DNA from 2 places in the Pseudoalteromonas sp. McH1-7 genome. Region 2 is predicted to be linked to the other one. Evidence: riboswitches for the same ligand, from Rfam matches in the RefSeq annotation. Region 2 holds a riboswitch; the other holds the start of a gene.
The links. Region 2 has a riboswitch for cobalamin ahead of HUZ36_RS03025 (ABC transporter ATP-binding protein). Riboswitches for the same ligand answer to the same signal wherever they lie in the genome.
Positions count from the first base shown of each region.

Region 1 (3,890 bases), on a different contig from region 2:
CTAGCGCTAAGGTGTAGGTATTTGCTCGACCGTGAAAGTCATAGTCATCAGTTCTTAACACGACCTCTGCTAGCCAGTTTTCATCATTATAAAAACCGCCAAATGCCACTGAGAGATTGTCACGCTCAGATTCTGAAAACGTAGCGGTTGATTCACCAACATCTTCATTTAAAAACGTTATATTACCCGTTAAGCTCAATGCTTCACTGATATGATACTGAGATTGATATTCAAATTGTCCACGCTTTGTTACATAAGCGTTGTCATCAGCACTACTGCCTATTTGAACATTTTGCTCTTTTCCTAGGCTATAAGAAACATGCTGACTAAGTTTTTCGGAACTTCTTTTCCATGCTAATTTATTGGTATAGTTATGAAAACGGTAGGCATCACTTCCCCAAGCATCGTATTCACCTTCACCCTCACTGTACTGTGAGCGAAGGCTAAAAATACCACTTTGCTCATCACCATACTGTAAAGTTAAGCCTGCGTTACCGTTATAATAACCATCGCGGTCATGGTTTTTACCGACGATAGCCTGAGGATCTTTTTCAATTACGTCATAGCCATCAGTATGGCTATACCCCGCATTAGCTGACAGAGTGAACTTATCTTTTTTATAGCTTGCTGTTGCTTCAATATCAGAATAATTGTGACTACCCGATGTTAACGTAATGGTGTTGTGGTTACCTTCACGACTGATAATATTAATCACACCAGCAATCGCATCAGAACCATAAATTGCCGCCTTCGCACCACGAATGATTTCAATTCTTTCAATACTATTTAATGGAATATTCGTTAACGAATTATCACCCGAGTTAGCGTCAGTAACTCGTACACCATCAACTAAAACCAAGGTATGCTTGGCATCATTACCGCGTAAAAATAAGCTCACGCTTTGGCCGAAACCACCATTTCTCACGGCCTGAATACCGGCGACATTGTCAAGTAATGAAACCACATCTTGCACATTGCTTTTTTCGATGTCGCTACGACTGATCACCGAGATCGCGGCAAGTGCACTTTCAAGTGGCTGTTCAAATTTGTTCGCCGTGACTGTGATGTGTTCAATATTTTGATCTGCAAATACAGAAAAAGAGAGCGCCGCAGTGATGGCTGCGCTTAGAGCAGTTTTATTTAACATGGTTTCCCCTAACTTGTACCCACCGTACAAGAACACAAAGTGACTGTCTCAAGGCCGGTCTCCGGGCTCAGTTAACTTGGATTTGCATATTAACTCTACCGTTGCGGGGGCAGCGCAGGCATTGAACCGATCCACACTAAATAATACACCTGATTGTGATACTTTCGCGTACCTAGTATCAAGACTATTTAGTTGTTCCCTTGTGTTCGCACCAACTTCCCGATTATCTATGCACTTGGCAACCAAACTAGGTTGTGCATAGCACCTTGAAAATTCGTGGCTATTGTCTTGGGTTTAGAAGGAATTGTCAATGGACGTCTAGAAATCTAAAAGTGCAGCGTGCTGCACTTTTAACATAGGCAAGGTTAATCGCGGAAGTTTTTAAACTGGAAAGGCTGTCCTAGCTCTGCGCCACGGATAAGCTGCATAGTTTCTTGTAAGTCATCACGCTTTTTACCAGTTACACGAACTGTATCACCTTGAATTGAGGCCTGAACTTTAACTTTTGAGTCTTTGATCAACTTGACTAGCTTTTTCGCCATGTCTTTATCGATCCCTTGTTTAAGGGCAACTTTACGTGACACATATTTGCCCGAACGCTCAATGTCTTTTAATTCAAAACTTGCTACATCTAAACCACGTTTGGCTGCTTTGCCAACAAGCATATCAAACAACTGCATTACTTGTTGTTCTGCTTCAGCTTTTAGGTTGATCACCTCTCCTGTTAACTCAATAGAGGCATCAACACCACGAAAGTCAAATCGAGTATCAAGTTCACGAACCGCGTTGTCTACGGTATTTTTTGCTTCTGTCATTTCTATTTCAGATACAATATCAAATGAAGGCATGCTTCTCTCCTAAAGTCGTTTTGGCTGGATTATAACAGTTTATACTCTGTTTGAGTTATTTTAAGTTTTTACCCTATGTATGTTCACCCAATGGCCAGTTTTCAATGTTATACTGCCGACTTAGTCATGTAGAAGTGGAATGAATTGTGACACGGCGCGTTTATAAAACCTTGCTAATTATTTCTTTAATCATATGTACTGTGCTATTTGCTAAGGAAGTGAGCTTGTCTCCAAGGCTATTTCCACATGTCGATAAAGTAGCGCATTTTGGTGTCTTTTTTATACTCGCTTTTATCTCGCACCACGCATTTAAGTTTAAGGTTTGGTTTCACTTACTCCTGCTTTCTTTATACGGTGCGGGAATAGAGTGGATGCAAGACTCACTGCCCTACCGTCAAGCATCAACAGCAGATTTTATTGCTGATGTTGCCGGTGCGCTCAGCTACTTTGTGTTATTTTATTTTTGGGCGCGCTGGCGTAAAAAGCAACATGGCTAGTATCCACATTGTTGGTGATGGTGCGATAGGCTTGCTACTGGCTCAACATCTGAGTCAGTCTCATCACGTAACCTTGATCACACGAACAAAACGTGCTGTAACCTACCACTACCAGCAACAAAGTGACACTCAAGTAATAGCATGCCAACATACACTATCAACTGAGATCCCAGCAAAAAGCATAGACACCCTGATTATTCCTGTTAAGGCTTACCAAGTCGTTGACGCTATCACTGAGCTCTACCCAAAGCTATCTGCACATGGCAGCTTGATCTTAAGCCATAATGGCATGGTTGATTGCTCAAAAGAACTGGCAAAATTAGGTAGCAATCAGTCAGCTTACTTTTTAAGTACCTCTATTGCAGGATACAAGATTAAAGATACGGTATACCATACAGGCCAAGGAGCGACTTGGTTTGGCCCTCTAAATTTGTCAGCTCAATGTCATTATCAAAAGCTATTTTCACAGCTGTTTGGCACATTCAAAAATGCTCAAACCACTTCTGACATCATGCCAATCCTTTGGCGAAAGCTCGCTATAAATATTGCTATTAACCCATTAAGCGCACTTGAACAAATCAAAAATGGTCAGCTCAGGCAGCCCAAATATGCGGCCAGAATACTCAATTTAATGAATGAAGTACAGTTTATAGCTGCAAAAGCTGGGGTTAACGTAGCACTGAACGAGTTACTGACGCTTGCCTACACCGTGATGATGCAAACAGCAGAAAATCGCTCTTCGATGAATCAGGATATCGCGAATAATAGACGCAGTGAAATTGATGCCATGTGTGGATATATCTGCAAGTTAGCTGCGAAGCAACATATTACCGTTCCTTATAATCAGCAACTGCTCGACGAAGTAAAGAAATGTGAGTTGAATACCTCAGTATAAAAACCTATCCACGCTCTGCTGGCAACTTAACGTTTATGTCGTTCACCAACAATAATTACGCTATTCATCTATTGGGTGAGCCGCATGCTCACCCAACACGATAATACTAGTTAAGCTAATCGGTATAAGGTTCTTTATTTTAAGGACGATACACCTTTACATTGGTGTAGCCATTTTCATGCAAAATAAGCGCTTGTAGTTGGCTCATTACGCCTTTGGCGCAATATAAATAGTATTCTTTATCTTGTGGTAAATCGCCAAATTTGGTGGCTAACCTAAAGAAAGGTAAATGAATGACCTCAGCGCCTTCGAGTTCTAGCGGGTTTGCATCTTCTTCATCTGGAGAGCGAATATCCAGCACTACCGCGTTGTCGGGTAATTCGCTTACCGACTCAGCCTCTTTGACCTCTTCTTTTGCTTCAACTTCAATGTCACGAATACCTTTCACTGTGGCATTTGAAACCACGGTGTTTAACACATCAAAATCAAACTTTTCTTCTTCC
Region 1 covers NZ_JABWPQ010000009.1:31,709-35,598, reverse strand. Annotated here, with positions in the region: gene HUZ36_RS08130 (TonB-dependent receptor domain-containing protein) at 1-1,147, opposite strand, end outside; cobalamin riboswitch at 1,194-1,419, opposite strand; gene HUZ36_RS08125 (YajQ family cyclic di-GMP-binding protein) at 1,513-1,995, opposite strand; gene HUZ36_RS08120 (VanZ family protein) at 2,142-2,492, shown strand; gene HUZ36_RS08115 (ketopantoate reductase family protein) at 2,485-3,387, shown strand; gene thiI (tRNA uracil 4-sulfurtransferase ThiI) at 3,527-3,890, opposite strand, start outside.
Region 1: linked by a shared signal. The riboswitch ahead of HUZ36_RS08130 (TonB-dependent receptor domain-containing protein) and the one ahead of HUZ36_RS03025 (ABC transporter ATP-binding protein) in region 2 are both predicted to bind cobalamin.

Region 2 (3,890 bases):
CGACAGCGTTAACGGTGATGGGAACTGAGCGTGCGAAAGCTTATGCTCAGCAACATCAGTTGCCTGTTTATCTTATGTATAAGAGTGCAGAGGGGATAAAGACGTATGCAAGTGACGAGTTCAAACCTTACCTGAACTAATACCAATTTGACTTAATACTTGCTCAATTTGAAGGAGTAAATCTGACGCTAACAGCTTTTAAAATTTTTTATTTAGAACAACTAAATAGCAAAATTTTTGCCTTGCCTACACGGATGTAGGTACCTTGGCGATAGCAGGACGCGGAAGCGGTGTTATCGACAAGATTTTCTCGCCTCAAAATAGACCACTTAATGAAATTGGTATAATAATTATTCTGGGATGATTTACTGCTTTATATGAAAGGGTTAACTTCAGGTGTTAAATCGATAAAAAGGGTGTAGTATAATTATCGAACACCCTTTAAAACTTTACACTGTATCAAGGAGGTACATTGCAGTGATGAAAATAGTATTACTGGGGGCTACACTGATTGCCATGCCAAGTTTCGCGTTGGCAAATGAAGGTACACATGTTGATCCAGACAGCAGCAAAAAAGATGTAGTAAAAACTTATGATAGTAAACAATACTGCTATTATGCTGACTTAGAATATTCGAAAGGTGCGGTTATGGAACAAGACTCGACCATGAAAGTGTGTGCAGTTGGCCCTGAAGGCAATTTGATTTGGATAGATCAATAATTGATAAAAGTAAAAGCCGCGCAAGCGGCTTTTTAGTGCCTGAATACCTGCTTTGATGTAAAAGCGATAGCTATAAACTTGCCCTAATATCCATAATTTAATTGTTAGTGGCTTCGTGAAAGCGTATAATTTGTGCGTCGTCACTCATATCATGTAGCAATAAAAAGGGGCTAGATAATGTCTTTATTCCTCCTTACTTTCGGTTTACTCATGCTTATCGCTGTTGCGATGGCAGTAGGCGTTATCGTACAAAAGAAATCAATGGCTAGTAGCTGTGGTGGTTTAGGTTCAATGGGCATTGACAAAATCTGTGATTGCGACGATCCATGTGATAAACGCAAAAAGCGGTTGGCAAAAGAAGAGATGTGGAAAGAAAACCAGATCCTTTGAGCCACAGAATGATATTCACTAAAAACGCAGGCCTAGCTTGCGTTTTTGCTTTTTGGGCAACATATTCATTTTAATACCAATTAGCCTTAATACTTGCTCAATTTGAAGGAGTAAATCTGACGCTAACTGCGTTGCATTCATTTCCAATAGCCAGCTATAGGCGCGTAAATTCACCTTGCCTAAAGGGCGCTGATACGTCGGCGTGAGCACCACGCGGGAGCGGTGTTATCGATAATATTTTCTCGCCTCAACATAGACCACTTAATTAAGGTAATAAGTATCAGTCGAGGATAGGTGTTCCTTATGTAGGTGTCATTAAAGTCGATGTATTTTACAACATCAATTAAAGCGCTCGGGCAAAAGTTGTATTTTAGACGTCTAGACTTCATAATAATGCACATTTCGTAATAGGCAGATATTGGGAATGAGGTGTGAGTCCTCAACTGTCCCCGCAACTGTAAGTGCTGGAGTGTATCTCTTGCATAAGTCAGATACCAAGGTCTATTTATTTAATCTGAGGGTTGGATAAGAGCAAGATTATCCAAAGTTCAGGTTGTTTACTTAAGCGGGCAGACTTAAGTCAAAGCAGTCGCCTATGCTACAAGCGACTGCTTTGCCATGCCCAATCAGAGGTGCTATGGCAGTCACACCGCAGTTTCAAGTTGATAAACTTAGCGTACAGCTTGGTGGCAAAGCTATCTTGAAAGCGCTTAGCTTCACGATTAATCCAGGCGAATTTATTGGTTTGCTCGGGCCGAATGGAGCTGGAAAGTCGACCTTGCTGCGCACATTATATCAATACATATCGCCAAGCTCAGGGCAGTTACTCTTCAATGGCAATCCTCTTAACGGCTATGGGCGCAAGGCCTACGCAAGAAATGTCGCGGTGGTGCTACAAGATATTCCCGTTGAGTTTAATCTACCACTATTTGATATGGTGTTGATGGGATTAACCCCTAACAAATCATTGCTAGCAACCATTACTGCTGCTGAAAAGCAAACTATATTCCGGGCCATAGAGCAGGTTGGATTAAGTCACAAGTGTGAGCAATGTTACAGTTCGTTATCAGGTGGGGAGAAGCAAAGGGCGATGATCGCTCGTGCTATGGTTCAGGCGCCGCAAGTATTGATAATGGATGAACCTACTAGCCATTTGGATATTAAATATCAAATTCAAATTATGGAGCTAGCTAAACAGCTTGGTGTAACTATCATCGCGTCTTTTCATGATTTAAATTTAGCCAGCGCCTTGTGTGATCGGTTATTAATATTGAGCAATGGCGAGCTTGTTGCAGATGGTGCGCCACTTGAAGTCATTAATGAAGCGCTGTTAAGCCAAGTTTTTGGAGTGTGTGCGGAGGTTTATACTGTCCGCCACCCGCCAAATAATAGTGAGATCCCGCATATACGCTTTCATTATGGGTATCAGCTATGATAGCAGCAAAGCGAGTCTGGTTGAGCTCACTGTTACTGTTGAGTTTGTGTTGCTTCAGTATGTTGATGGCACTAAAGATAGGTGCAATTGATTTATCTTGGCATCTTGTTATTCAAGCGATTATTAATTTTGATCCCAATGTAATTCAACAGCGTGTCGTGGTTGAACTTCGCTTACCAAGAACGCTTTTGGCAATGAGTGCGGGAGCGGGATTGGCAATCGCTGGGCTTATATTGCAAACCGTAACGCGCAATCCACTTGCCGATCCTTATTTATTTGGGATTTCTTCAGGTGCATCGTTTGGTGTAGTGGTACTTATCACGTTGTTCGGTGCGCAGTCTGGCTTCGCAATGTCTGGGGCTGCATTTATTGGAAGCGTGCTATCAATTTTGTTGCTGTTATTCGTGGCAAAGCGTAATGCACTGCAGCAAGTGGAAACCATGTTGTTAGCCGGCGTTGCACTTTCTTTTCTATTCAGTGCATTTACCAGTTTGCTGCTTTATTGGAGTGACCCACAAGCGATTAGTGCAATCTTATTTTGGAATCTTGGCTCGTTTGCAAGGGCTAGCTGTCAATGGCTCTGGTTTGTGTGCTTGGTGGTAATACTGAGTTTTATTATGCTTTTAATCATGCGCCGCCCGCTCAATGCGCTGTTACTCGGAGATGAGAGTGCCACTACGCTTGGTGTGAACGTAGGACGAGTACGAATAGGTATGTTGTTGTTAAGTTCTTTGCTCACCGCAGTACTTGTCGCTGCGTGTGGCGGAGTCGGATTTGTTGGTTTAATGATCCCACACATCGTGCGCTTTTTTATCTCGCAGGCAAAGGTCAGTGGAGTGGTTGCCACCGCGCTTTGTGGCGCACTTTTAATGCTCTGGGTGGACGTGTTGTCACGCACACTTATTGACAATCAGGAACTTCCCGTTGGAGTGATCACCGCAGCCATTGGCAGCGTGTTCTTTTTAGTATTGCTTATTGTCAAAAATCGCCGCTCTGCTGGAATAGGAGGAAGTCGTGGTTAAACCGTTAGCCACTCTTATAAATGTGCATATTCAACAGCTTATTGACTTAAAAGCCAAACCGTTAGGCGCCTTTGGTAAATTTAAATCCTTGACTGTGCAGCTAGTGCAGATCCTGTCACCAAGGCAAACCCAGTTACAGTTGACGCACTTAGCGATAACACTCCCAGCTCTGTTTATTATTGCAGGCGTATCACAATGCTTAAGAGGTGAAGGAGCATGAAGACCTTAATGGTGCAGGGCACTACGTCGGATGCGGGTAAAAGTACACTGGTTGCAGGACTTTGCCGTGTGCTACAGCGTAAGGGGTTATCGGTTGCGCCTTT
Region 2 covers NZ_JABWPQ010000003.1:90,433-94,322, reverse strand. Annotated here, with positions in the region: gene HUZ36_RS03040 (FAD:protein FMN transferase) at 1-140, shown strand, start outside; gene HUZ36_RS03035 (DUF1496 domain-containing protein) at 481-720, shown strand; gene nqrM ((Na+)-NQR maturation NqrM) at 898-1,110, shown strand; cobalamin riboswitch at 1,492-1,627, shown strand; gene HUZ36_RS03025 (ABC transporter ATP-binding protein) at 1,748-2,545, shown strand; gene HUZ36_RS03020 (FecCD family ABC transporter permease) at 2,542-3,567, shown strand; gene HUZ36_RS03015 (hypothetical protein) at 3,560-3,787, shown strand; gene HUZ36_RS03010 (cobyric acid synthase) at 3,784-3,890, shown strand, end outside.